Regions from separate parts of the Streptomyces sp. NPDC059906 genome, predicted to be linked through region 1. Evidence: predicted binding sites of a transcription regulator. Region 1 holds the regulator's gene; the other holds the start of a gene.
The links. Region 1 encodes HrcA, which represses chaperone genes, less so after heat shock. Its sites were predicted from a motif close to TTNGCACTCNGNNNNNCNGAGTGCNAA; they were not measured.
Positions count from the first base shown of each region.

Region 2: the regulator HrcA is predicted to act here: its motif matches at 1,716-1,742, upstream of groL (chaperonin GroEL).

Region 1 covers NZ_JBHWKU010000020.1:87,340-92,618, reverse strand. The annotation lists gene ACFV9J_RS27135 (nitronate monooxygenase) at 1-1,057, opposite strand, end outside; gene dnaJ (molecular chaperone DnaJ) at 1,146-2,282, opposite strand; gene hrcA (heat-inducible transcriptional repressor HrcA) at 2,283-3,299, opposite strand; gene ACFV9J_RS27120 (MBL fold metallo-hydrolase) at 3,466-4,215, shown strand; gene ACFV9J_RS27115 (DUF3097 domain-containing protein) at 4,250-5,065, shown strand; gene hemW (radical SAM family heme chaperone HemW) at 5,191-5,279, opposite strand, start outside.
Region 2 covers NZ_JBHWKU010000007.1:210,303-215,581, forward strand. The annotation lists gene thrC (threonine synthase) at 1-696, shown strand, start outside; gene ACFV9J_RS14405 (MoaD/ThiS family protein) at 693-968, shown strand; gene ACFV9J_RS14410 (cold-shock protein) at 1,376-1,579, shown strand; gene groL (chaperonin GroEL) at 1,905-3,530, shown strand; gene ACFV9J_RS14420 (NADH:flavin oxidoreductase) at 3,764-4,894, shown strand.

The sequences.
Region 1 (5,279 bases):
CCGACAACGCTGTCCCGACGTCGGCGAGTTCGGACACCAGCACCTCCACCAGCTGACCCGCGGGCAGCTCCCGGGCCATCCGGTGGCCCTGTCCCGCCCAGAGCGCCATGCCCTGCGCGTCGCCGGTCTTCGCCGCCGCCCTGCGCACCGGCGAGGTGAGGTGGTGCACCTCGGGGTAGGCGGCGGGGGCGTAGCGGCCGTGCTCGCGCAGGAAGCGGTTGACCAGGGCGCGGGCCGGGCGGCCGGAGAAGGCGCGGGTGAGTTCGGTGCGGACGAAGAGCGGGTTGGTCAGCGCCTGCTTGTGCAGGTCGTGCGCGCCGGACTCGGGGGTGGCGAGGAAGGCGGTGCCCAGCTGGGCCGCGCTCGCGCCGGCCGCGAGGACCGCGGCGATCTGGCCGCCGCGCATGATGCCGCCGGCGGCGACGATCGGCAGGCTCACCGCCTCCCGGACCTGGGCGACCAGCGACAGCAGTCCGGTGCCGGCGCCGCCGGTCTCCGGGTTGTCCCGGTGGGTGCCCTGGTGGCCGCCGGCCTCCGTGCCCTGGGCGATCACCGCGTCGGCGCCGGACTGCTCGACGGCCCGGGCCTCGTCCGCGGTGGTCGCGCCGACCAGGGCGAAGGTGCCCACACGGTGCAGGGAGTCGACGACCTCGCGGCTGGGCACGCCGAAGTGGAAGGACACCACCGGCACGGGGTTGTCCAGCAGGACGGCGAGCTTGGTGTCGTAGCCGTCGTCCCGGCCGCAGTCGGGGTCGCCCAGCTCGGTCTCGTACCAGGCGGCCTCGCCGGCCAGCTGGTGGGCGTAGACGTCGACGGCCGCGGGATCGGCCGTCTCCGGCTGCGGGAGGAAGAGGTTGACGCCGAAGGGACGGCTCGTGAGCCCCCTCAGCTGCTTGATCTCCTGGTACATCCCGTCCGCGGTCTTGTACCCGGCGGCCAGGAATCCCAGCCCGCCCGCCTCGGACACCGCGGCCGCGAGCCGCGGCACGGAGACGCCGCCCGCCATGGGCGCCTGCACGATCGGGTAGGGGAAGAGATCGGTCAGTGCGGAGGACATGACGGCATGTTGTCACGTCCTCCACACAAGTCCGAATCCGGGCTTCCGTTGGCATACGCCAGGAGCATCCGCATCACGGCGTACGGCGTCAGCGCCCGTTGAACGCGTCCTTCAGCCGGGAGAACAGCCCCTGCTGCCCCGGCTGGAACTGCCCCGTCGGGCGTTCCTCGCCGCGGAGCTTGGCCAGCTCGCGCAGGAGGCGTTCCTGTTCGGGGTCGAGCTTGCCCGGGGTGGTGACCTCGACGTGGACGATGAGGTCGCCGCGGCCGCCGCCGCGCAGGTGGGTGATGCCCCGGCCGTGCTTCGGGATCGACTGGCCGGACTGGGTGCCCGGGCGGATGTCGACCTCCTCCATGCCGTCGAGGGTCTCCAGCGGCACCTTCGTGCCGAGGGCCGCCGCCGTCATCGGGATGGTGACCGTGCAGTGCAGGTCGTCGCCGCGGCGCTGGAAGGTGGAGTGCGGCAGCTCGTGGATCTCGACGTACAGGTCGCCGGCGGGGCCGCCGCCGGGGCCGACCTCGCCCTCGCCCGCGAGCTGGATCCGGGTGCCGTTGTCGACACCGGCCGGGATCTTCACCGTCAGGGTGCGCCGGGAGCGGACCCGACCGTCGCCCGCGCACTCGGGGCACGGGGTCGGGACCACGGTGCCGAAGCCCTGGCACTGCGGGCAGGGGCGCGAGGTCATGACCTGGCCCAGGAAGGAACGGGTGACCTGCGAGACCTCGCCGCGGCCGCGGCACATGTCACAGGTCTGGGCCGACGTGCCCGGGGCCGCGCCCTCGCCGTTGCAGGTGTTGCAGACGACCGCGGTGTCGACCTGGATGTCCTTGGTCGTACCGAAGGCGGCCTCGTCCAGCTCGACCTCGATGCGGATCATCGCGTCCTGGCCGCGGCGGGTGCGCGAGCGCGGCCCGCGCTGCGACGCCGTGCCGAAGAACGCGTCCATGATGTCCGAGAAGTTCCCGAAGCCGCCCGCGCCGAAGCCGCCCGCGCCACCGCCGGCGGCCTGCGAGAGGGGGTCGCCGCCGAGGTCGTAGACCTGCTTCTTCTGCGGGTCCGACAACACCTCGTAGGCGGCGTTGATCTCCTTGAACCGCTCCTGGGTCTTCGGATCGGGGTTGACGTCCGGATGCAGCTCGCGCGCGAGCCTCCGGAACGCCTTCTTGATCTCGTCCTGGGAGGCGTCGCGGCGCACGCCGAGTACGGCGTAGTAGTCCGTGGCCACCTACGACTCCGCCAGGATCTGTCCGACGTACCGTGCCACTGCGCGTACCGCTCCCATCGTTCCCGGGTAGTCCATGCGGGTCGGTCCGACCACGCCGAGCTTGGCAACCGCCTCGCCGCCCGAACCGTAGCCGACCGACACGACGGACGTTGAGTTGAGTCCCTCGTGGGCGTTCTCATGACCGATCCGTACGGTCACGCCCGGATCCTTCGCCTCGCCGAGCAGCTTGAGGAGCACGACCTGCTCCTCAAGGGCTTCCAGCACCGGCCGGATCACCAAGGGGAAGTCGTGCCCGAAGCGGGTCAGATTGGCGGTGCCGCCGATCATCAGCCGCTCCTCGTTCTCCTCGACCAGCGTCTCCAGGAGAGTGGAGAGCACGGTGGAGACCGTACCGCGATCCTCGGCCTCGAAGGGCTCCGCCAGATCTTCCACCAGAGCCGGCACATCCGTGAAACGGCGCCCCGCGACCCGGCTGTTGAGCCGCGCCCGCAGATCGGCCAGCGACGCCTCGCCGAACGGCGCCGGGCAGTCGACCATCCGCTGCTCGACCCGCCCGGTGTCCGTGATCAGCACGAGCATCAGGCGCGCGGGCGCGAGCGAGAGCAGTTCCACGTGCCGCACGGTCGAGCGCGTCAGCGACGGATACTGCACGACGGCGACCTGCCGGGTGAGCTGCGCCAGCAGCCGCACCGTGCGGGCCACGACGTCGTCGAGGTCGACCGCGCCCTCCAGGAAGTTCTGGATGGCACGCCGCTCGGGCGCGGTCATCGGCTTGACGCCCGCCAGCTTGTCGACGAAGAGCCGGTAGCCCTTGTCGGTCGGGATGCGCCCGGCGCTGGTGTGCGGCTGTGCGATGAACCCCTCGTCCTCCAGGGCCGCCATGTCGTTGCGCACGGTGGCCGGGGAGACGCCGAGGTTGTGCCGCTCGGTGAGGGCCTTGGAGCCGACCGGTTCCTCGGTGCCGACGTAGTCCTGGACGATGGCGCGCAGCACCTTCAGCCTGCGTTCACTGAGCATCGGCGCGCACCTCCAGCTGTCGTCCGCCCGTTTCGGCCCGTCTGGCCCTGTCCGACTTGTCTGCCCTGGCACTCATGGCTCGCGAGTGCCAGACTTCCCCGGCCCAGTGTACGGCCGTGGGGTACGCCCCCGGCAAGGCCGGGACCAAGCCGTTAGCGTCGTCGCCGTGACGGTGACTTGGGAAGAGCTGGGCTGGGAGCGGCTGGCGGACGGGGTGGGGCGGTGCCGGCTGCCGGGGTGGGACTGCACGGCGGGGCTGGTGCTCGGCGCGGACGCGGCGCTGATGGTGGACGCGGGGTCGAGCCTGGACGAGGGCGCCCGGTTGCGCGAGGGGGCGCGGCGGCTCGCCGGCCGCCGTGTGACACATCTCGCGCTGACCCACCCGCATTTCGACCACGTCTTCGGCGCGGCGGCGTTCACGGGCGCGGAGGTGTACGGCGCGTGCGGCGCGGCGGGCACGGGCGCGGGCGCGCTGTTCGCGCCGGGCGGACAGGGGCGTCAGGCGCTGCGCGCGGACGCGGTGGTCGAGGGGCTGGACGCCCGGGCGGCGCGGGAGGCGGCCGAGGCGCTCCCCCTCGTCGGGCACGAGGTCCGGGGCGAGCGCCCGCTCGACCTGGGCGGTGGACGGCAGGTCCTGCTGGCCGACGTGGGGCCGGGGCACACCGGGCACGACCTGGCGGTGCTGGTGCCGGGCTCCCCGAACGTCCTGTTCTGCGGCGACCTGGTCGAGGAGTCCGGCGAGCCGCAGGCGGGGCCCGACGCCGTACCGGCGGGCTGGCCGGCCGCCCTGGACCGGCTGCTGGACCTGGGCGGCGACGACGGGCTGTACGTCCCCGGTCACGGAGCGGTGGTGGACGCGGCGTTCGTCCGGGCCCAACGGGACGCACTGGCCGCCCGGTTCGGCGTGTCGCGTTGATCATCGCGCGGGCGTTCCTCGTATCGTCGGCAGAATGCGCCAGTACTCCGCCGACCTGACCCCTCCGTGGAAGAAACCGCAGCCCGTTCCCGAGGTGCCCGCCGATCCCGGCCTGGTGGTCGAGGAGCCCGGCACCGGGTTCTGCGGCGCGGTGATCCGCTGCGAGGCGGGCACGGTGACCCTGGAGGACCGCTTCGGCAAGCACCGCGTCTTCCCGCTGGAACCGCGCGGCTTCCTCCTGGAGGGCCGCGTGGTGACGCTGGTACGACCGTCGTCGTCCTCCGGTCCGGCACGCTCCGCCCCCTCCCGTACGGCGTCCGGTTCGGTCGCCGTCCCCGGCGCACGGGCGCGGGTGGCGCGCGCCGGGCGCATCTACGTCGAGGGGCGGCACGACGCCGAGCTGGTCGAGAAGGTCTGGGGCGACGACCTGCGCATCGAGGGCGTGGTGGTGGAGTACCTGGGGGGTGTCGACGACCTGCCTTCGATCGTCGCCGACTTCGCGCCGGGGCCGGACGCGCGGCTCGGGGTCCTGGTGGACCACCTGGTGCCGGGTTCGAAGGAGTGGCGGATCGCGGAGGCGGTGACGAGCGAGCACGCGCTGGTCGTGGGCCATCCCTACATCGACATCTGGGAGGCCGTGAAGCCGTCGGCGGTCGGGATCGACGCCTGGCCCCGGGTGCCGCGCGGTCAGGACTGGAAGACGGGGGTCTGCCGGGCGCTGGGGTGGCCGTCGGAGAACACGGGGGCGGTGTGGCAGGCGATCCTGGCGCGGGTGGGGTCGTACAAGGACCTGGAGCCGGAGCTGCTGGGCAGTGTGGAACGACTCATTGATCACGTAACCGTGTCTTGAACATCGCCGGTCGTTGACGGAACAGGCCTGGTGGTCTGCTCTCCGCCCCTGCGGAGATGGTCCGTCGATCAGCTCGTCCACACGGCCGAGCAGTTCCTGCTCCCCGCGGAAGCGGGGATGACCCCTCAGTCCACCAGGTCCCGCACCACCGCGTCCGCCAGCAGCCGCCCGCGCAGTGTCAGGACCGCACTCCCGGCCTCGTACGGCCCCTCCT
Region 2 (5,279 bases), on a different contig from region 1:
GGCAACTACGACGACGTGAACCGCTTCTGCTCCGAGCTGATCGGCGACCCGGCCGGCGAGGGCTGGGGCTTCGTCAACGTCAACCTGCGGCCGTACTACGCCGAGGGTTCCAAGACCCTCGCCTACGAGATCTGCGAGCAGCTCGGCTGGCGGCTGCCCGACCAGATCGTCGTGCCGATCGCATCCGGCTCCCAGCTGACGAAGATCGACAAGGGGCTCAAGGAGCTGATCGAGCTGGGTCTGGTCGAGGACAGGCCGTACAAGATCTTCGGTGCGCAGGCCGAGGGCTGCTCGCCGGTCTCCGCGGCGTACAAGGCCGGGCACGACGTGGTCCGCCCGCAGAAGCCGAACACCATCGCCAAGTCGCTGGCCATCGGCAACCCGGCCGACGGCCCCTACGTCCTGGACATCGCCCGCCGCACCGGCGGCGCCGTGGAGGACGTGACCGACGAGCAGGTCGTGGACGCGATCAAGCTGCTCGCCCGCACGGAGGGCATCTTCGCGGAGACGGCGGGCGGCGTGACGGTCGGCGTCACGAAGAAGCTGATCGAGAACGGGGTGCTCGACCCGTCGCTCACCACCGTCGTCCTCAACACCGGCGACGGCCTGAAGACCCTCGACGCGGTGGCCGGCACCGGCCTCACCGCCACCATCCGCCCGAACCTGGACTCCTTCCGAGAGGCTGGCCTCGCATGAGCGTGACCGTTCGCATCCCGACCATCCTGCGCACCTACACCGGCGGCAAGGCCGAGGTCAGCGCCGACGGTGCCAACCTCGGGGAGGTCATCTCCGACCTGGAGAAGAACCACACCGGCATCGCCGCCCGCGTCCTGGACGACCAGGGCAAGCTGCGCCGCTTCGTCAACGTCTACGTCAACGACGACGACGTCCGCTTCGAGCAGGGGCTGGAGACCGCGACGCCGGACGGCGCGGGCGTCTCGATCATCCCGGCGGTCGCTGGCGGCTGATACGTGTCGTAGCGTGAATTGCCCTCTCCGTGAGAGAAACGGAGGGGGCAATTCCATGTGGTTGAGCACGGTAGAGTTGGGGAACGCGCTCCCGATCGGCACAACGGGAACCGTTAATTCCTGCCGCCCGCCCGACAAGAAGCAGCCAAAGTGCGAGCGTATTTCGCGGCTTTTGTTCCCTTTGCGTGACCCGACTTGACCCGTATTCAGGCGAAAGTTCGCCACATTCCGGACCGGGTACGTCCAGATTTCTCGTCCGATTGACCTGTTGCAGACGGCAGTTGGACAGATACATTCAGCCGCGGTCGACGCGTTCCGGCGCACGCCCCCAGTCGTGAGGGGGCGAGGTCTGACCCGGGTCCGCGAAGTGCGGATCTGTGCAAGGGCCAGTAATAGGGGAGTTAGGCATGGCTCAGGGCACCGTCAAGTGGTTCAACGCGGAGAAGGGGTACGGCTTCATCGCGGTCGACGGTGGTGCGGATGTTTTCGTCCACTACAGCGCGATTCAGATGGACGGCTACCGCACCCTCGAAGAAGGCCAGCGGGTCGAGTTCGAGATCTCGCAGGGTCAGAAGGGCCCGCAGGCCGACATGGTTCGCCTCAGCGCCTGAGACGCGCGGCCACCGCAACCCGGTCTTCATCCGAAGGGCCCGTACCTCCTGGGGTACGGGCCCTTCGGCCTGCCCGGACGCCCGTCGTCCCCTTGTTCGCGGGTGGCTGACGGGAGGGCTCGATCCCCGAGAGGCGCTTGCACTCGACCATGCCGAGTGCTAATCATTGGCGTTAGCACTCTGAAGGTGAGAGTGACAACGAAGGACCGGGTCGGTGAGGCCCGCAGGCCGGGTGGGGAAGGAACCACAAGGCCGGCGAGCCGTCCGTCGCGGGCGCGGGCGCGGTCCGAAGGAATCACCCCCAGTCCTGGAGGGACCACTTCACATGGCCAAGATCATCGCGTTCGACGAGGAGGCGCGGCGCGGCCTCGAGCGCGGCATGAACCAGCTCGCGGACGCCGTCAAGGTGACGCTCGGCCCCAAGGGCCGCAACGTCGTCCTCGAGAAGAAGTGGGGCGCCCCCACGATCACCAACGATGGTGTCTCCATCGCCAAGGAGATCGAGCTCGAGGACCCGTACGAGAAGATCGGCGCCGAGCTGGTCAAGGAAGTCGCCAAGAAGACGGACGACGTCGCCGGTGACGGTACGACCACCGCGACCGTCCTCGCCCAGGCCCTGGTCAAGGAAGGCCTGCGCAACGTCGCGGCCGGTGCCAACCCGATGGCCCTCAAGCGCGGTATCGAGAAGGCCGTCGAGGCCGTCTCCGCCGCCCTGCTCGAGCAGGCCAAGGACGTCGAGACCAAGGAGCAGATCGCTTCCACGGCCTCCATCTCCGCCGCCGACACCCAGATCGGCGAGCTGATCGCCGAGGCCATGGACAAGGTCGGCAAGGAAGGCGTCATCACCGTCGAGGAGTCCCAGACCTTCGGTCTGGAGCTGGAGCTCACCGAGGGTATGCGCTTCGACAAGGGCTACATCTCGGCGTACTTCGCCACCGACATGGAGCGTATGGAGGCGTCGCTCGACGACCCGTACATCCTGATCGCCAACTCCAAGATCGGCAACGTCAAGGACCTGCTGCCGCTCCTGGAGAAGGTCATGCAGTCGGGCAAGCCGCTGCTGATCATCGCCGAGGACGTCGAGGGCGAGGCCCTGTCGACCCTGGTCGTCAACAAGATCCGCGGCACCTTCAAGTCCGTCGCCGTCAAGGCCCCGGGCTTCGGCGACCGCCGCAAGGCCATGCTCGGCGACATCGCCATCCTCACGGGCGGCGAGGTCATCTCCGAGGAGGTCGGCCTCAAGCTGGAGAACGCCACGCTGGACCTGCTGGGCAGCGCGCGCAAGGTCGTCATCACCAAGGACGAGACCACGATCGTGGACGGCGCCGGCTCGGCCGACCAGGTCCAGGGCCGGGTCAACCAGATCCGCGCCGAGATCGAGAACAGCGACTCGGACTACGACCGCGAGAAGCTCCAGGAGCGCCTGGCGAAGCTGGCCGGCGGCGTGGCCGTCATCAAGGCCGGTGCCGCCACCGAGGTCGAGCTCAAGGAGCGCAAGCACCGCATCGAGGACGCCGTCCGCAACGCGAAGGCGGCCGTCGAGGAGGGCATCGTCGCCGGTGGTGGCGTGGCCCTGCTCCAGGCCTCCCAGGTCTTCGAGAAGCTGGAGCTGACGGGTGACGAGGCGACCGGCGCCAACGCCGTGAAGCTCGCCCTGGAGGCCCCGCTGAAGCAGATCGCCGTCAACGGCGGTCTCGAGGGCGGCGTCGTCGTGGAGAAGGTCCGCAACCTGACCGTCGGCCACGGCCTGAACGCCGCCTCCGGTGAGTACGTCGACATGATCGCCGAGGGCATCATCGACCCGGCGAAGGTGACCCGCTCTGCCCTGCAGAACGCCGCCTCCATCGCCGCGCTGTTCCTCACCACCGAGGCCGTCATCGCCGACAAGCCCGAGAAGGCCGCTCCGGCGGGCGCCCCGGGCGGCATGCCGGGCGGTGACATGGACTTCTGATCGACCGTTTCCGGTTGATCGACCGTCCAGCACGGACCGAGGGCGGCACTCCCCGAGAGGGGGGTGCCGCCCTCGGGCCTTTCCGCGTTCCCGGCCGGGCGCCGTATGTGTCCCGGGTCACGGCGGATCGGCGGCCACGGACGGAATGCCCCGAGCGGGCCGGGCCGTTCACCGAGGAGTGCGATGAATGCGCGCGCACATACCACCCGGTACCTACTCCAGGGAGCCCGCAAGTGACCGCCACCCCCACCGAGGCCGCCACCCGCGCCGCCCAACTGCTCGCCCGCCCGGCCACGATCAACGGCCTCACCGTGCCGAACCGCATCGCGATGGCGCCGATGACCCGCATGTTCTCCCCGGGCGGCATCCCTTGCGAGGACGTGGTCTCGTACTACGCGCGCCGCGCCGCCGCCGGGGTCGGCCTGATCGTCACCGAGGGCACCTACGTCGGGCACGAGTCCGCCGGGCAGAGCGACCGCGTGCCGCGTTTCCACGGCGAGGAGCAGCTCGCCGGGTGGGCGAAGGTCGCCGGGGCGGTGCACGCGGCGGGCGGCACGATCGTGCCGCAGCTGTGGCACATCGGCATGGTCCGCAAGGCCGGGGACCAGCCCTTCCCGGAGGCCCCCGCCGTCGGCCCGTCCGGCCTGCGCATCGGCGAGGACGAGCCCACCGGCAGGGCGATGACCCAGCGCGACCTGGCCGACGTCATCGGCGCCTTCGCCGAGTCCGCCGCGGCCGCCGAGCGCATCGGCTTCGACGGCGTGGAGATCCACGGCGCCCACGGCTACCTGATCGACCAGTTCCTGTGGTCCGGCACCAACCGCCGCACCGACGCCTACGGCGGCGACCCCGTGGCCCGGGCGAAGTTCGCCGCCGAGATCGTGGCCGCCGTACGGGAGACCGTCTCCCCGGACTTCCCCGTGATCTTCCGCTACTCGCAGTGGAAGCAGGAGGCCTACGACGCCCGTCTCGCCGAGACCCCCCAGGAGCTGGAGGCCATCCTCGCCCCGCTCGCCTCGGCCGGAGTGGACGCCTTCCACGCCTCCACCCGCCGTTACTGGGTCCCGGAGTTCGAGGACTCGGACCTCAACCTCGCCGGCTGGACCAAGAAGCTCACCGGCAGGACCGCCATCACCGTCGGCTCGGTCGGTCTCGACGGCGACTTCGACAAGGCCTTCCAGGGCGAGGGCGCCTCCGTGCGCGGCCTCGACAACCTCCTCGACCGCATGGAGCGCGACGAGTTCGACCTCGTCGCCGTCGGCCGCGCGCTGCTCCAGGACCCGCGGTGGGCCGAGAAGGTCCTCACCGGCCGTTTCGACACGCTCGCCCCGTACGACGCGTCGGCTATCAGGACCCTGAGCTGAGCGGAGTGCGGGCCTCCAGCTGGTGATCGTGTAGCCGCCGCTACCCGGCCGGCACGCAAACTGGCCTGCGCCCCTGCACCCACCCGCACGCCGCTGATCATCGACGCGTTGTCGTGTCCGGCCTCCGTGCGGGTGCCGGCACCCACGCACCCCGGGGGAGAACGCCCACCACGTCCGCACACCGGCCCAAGATTGAGAACCTGCCTGCACCGGTGTGGGCAAGGGGTTGGGAACTGCTGGCCGTTGACTGTGTAGGAGTGTGCTCTGGCATGAATGGGTGAGCACGGTGGTGGGGTTGGAAGGTTCTGTCTCCGAGAGCGAATGAGAGTTCGCCTGCCGAATGCGTGTCCTTTGGCGAGGGCGTTCGTTGAGGGTGGTGTGCAAG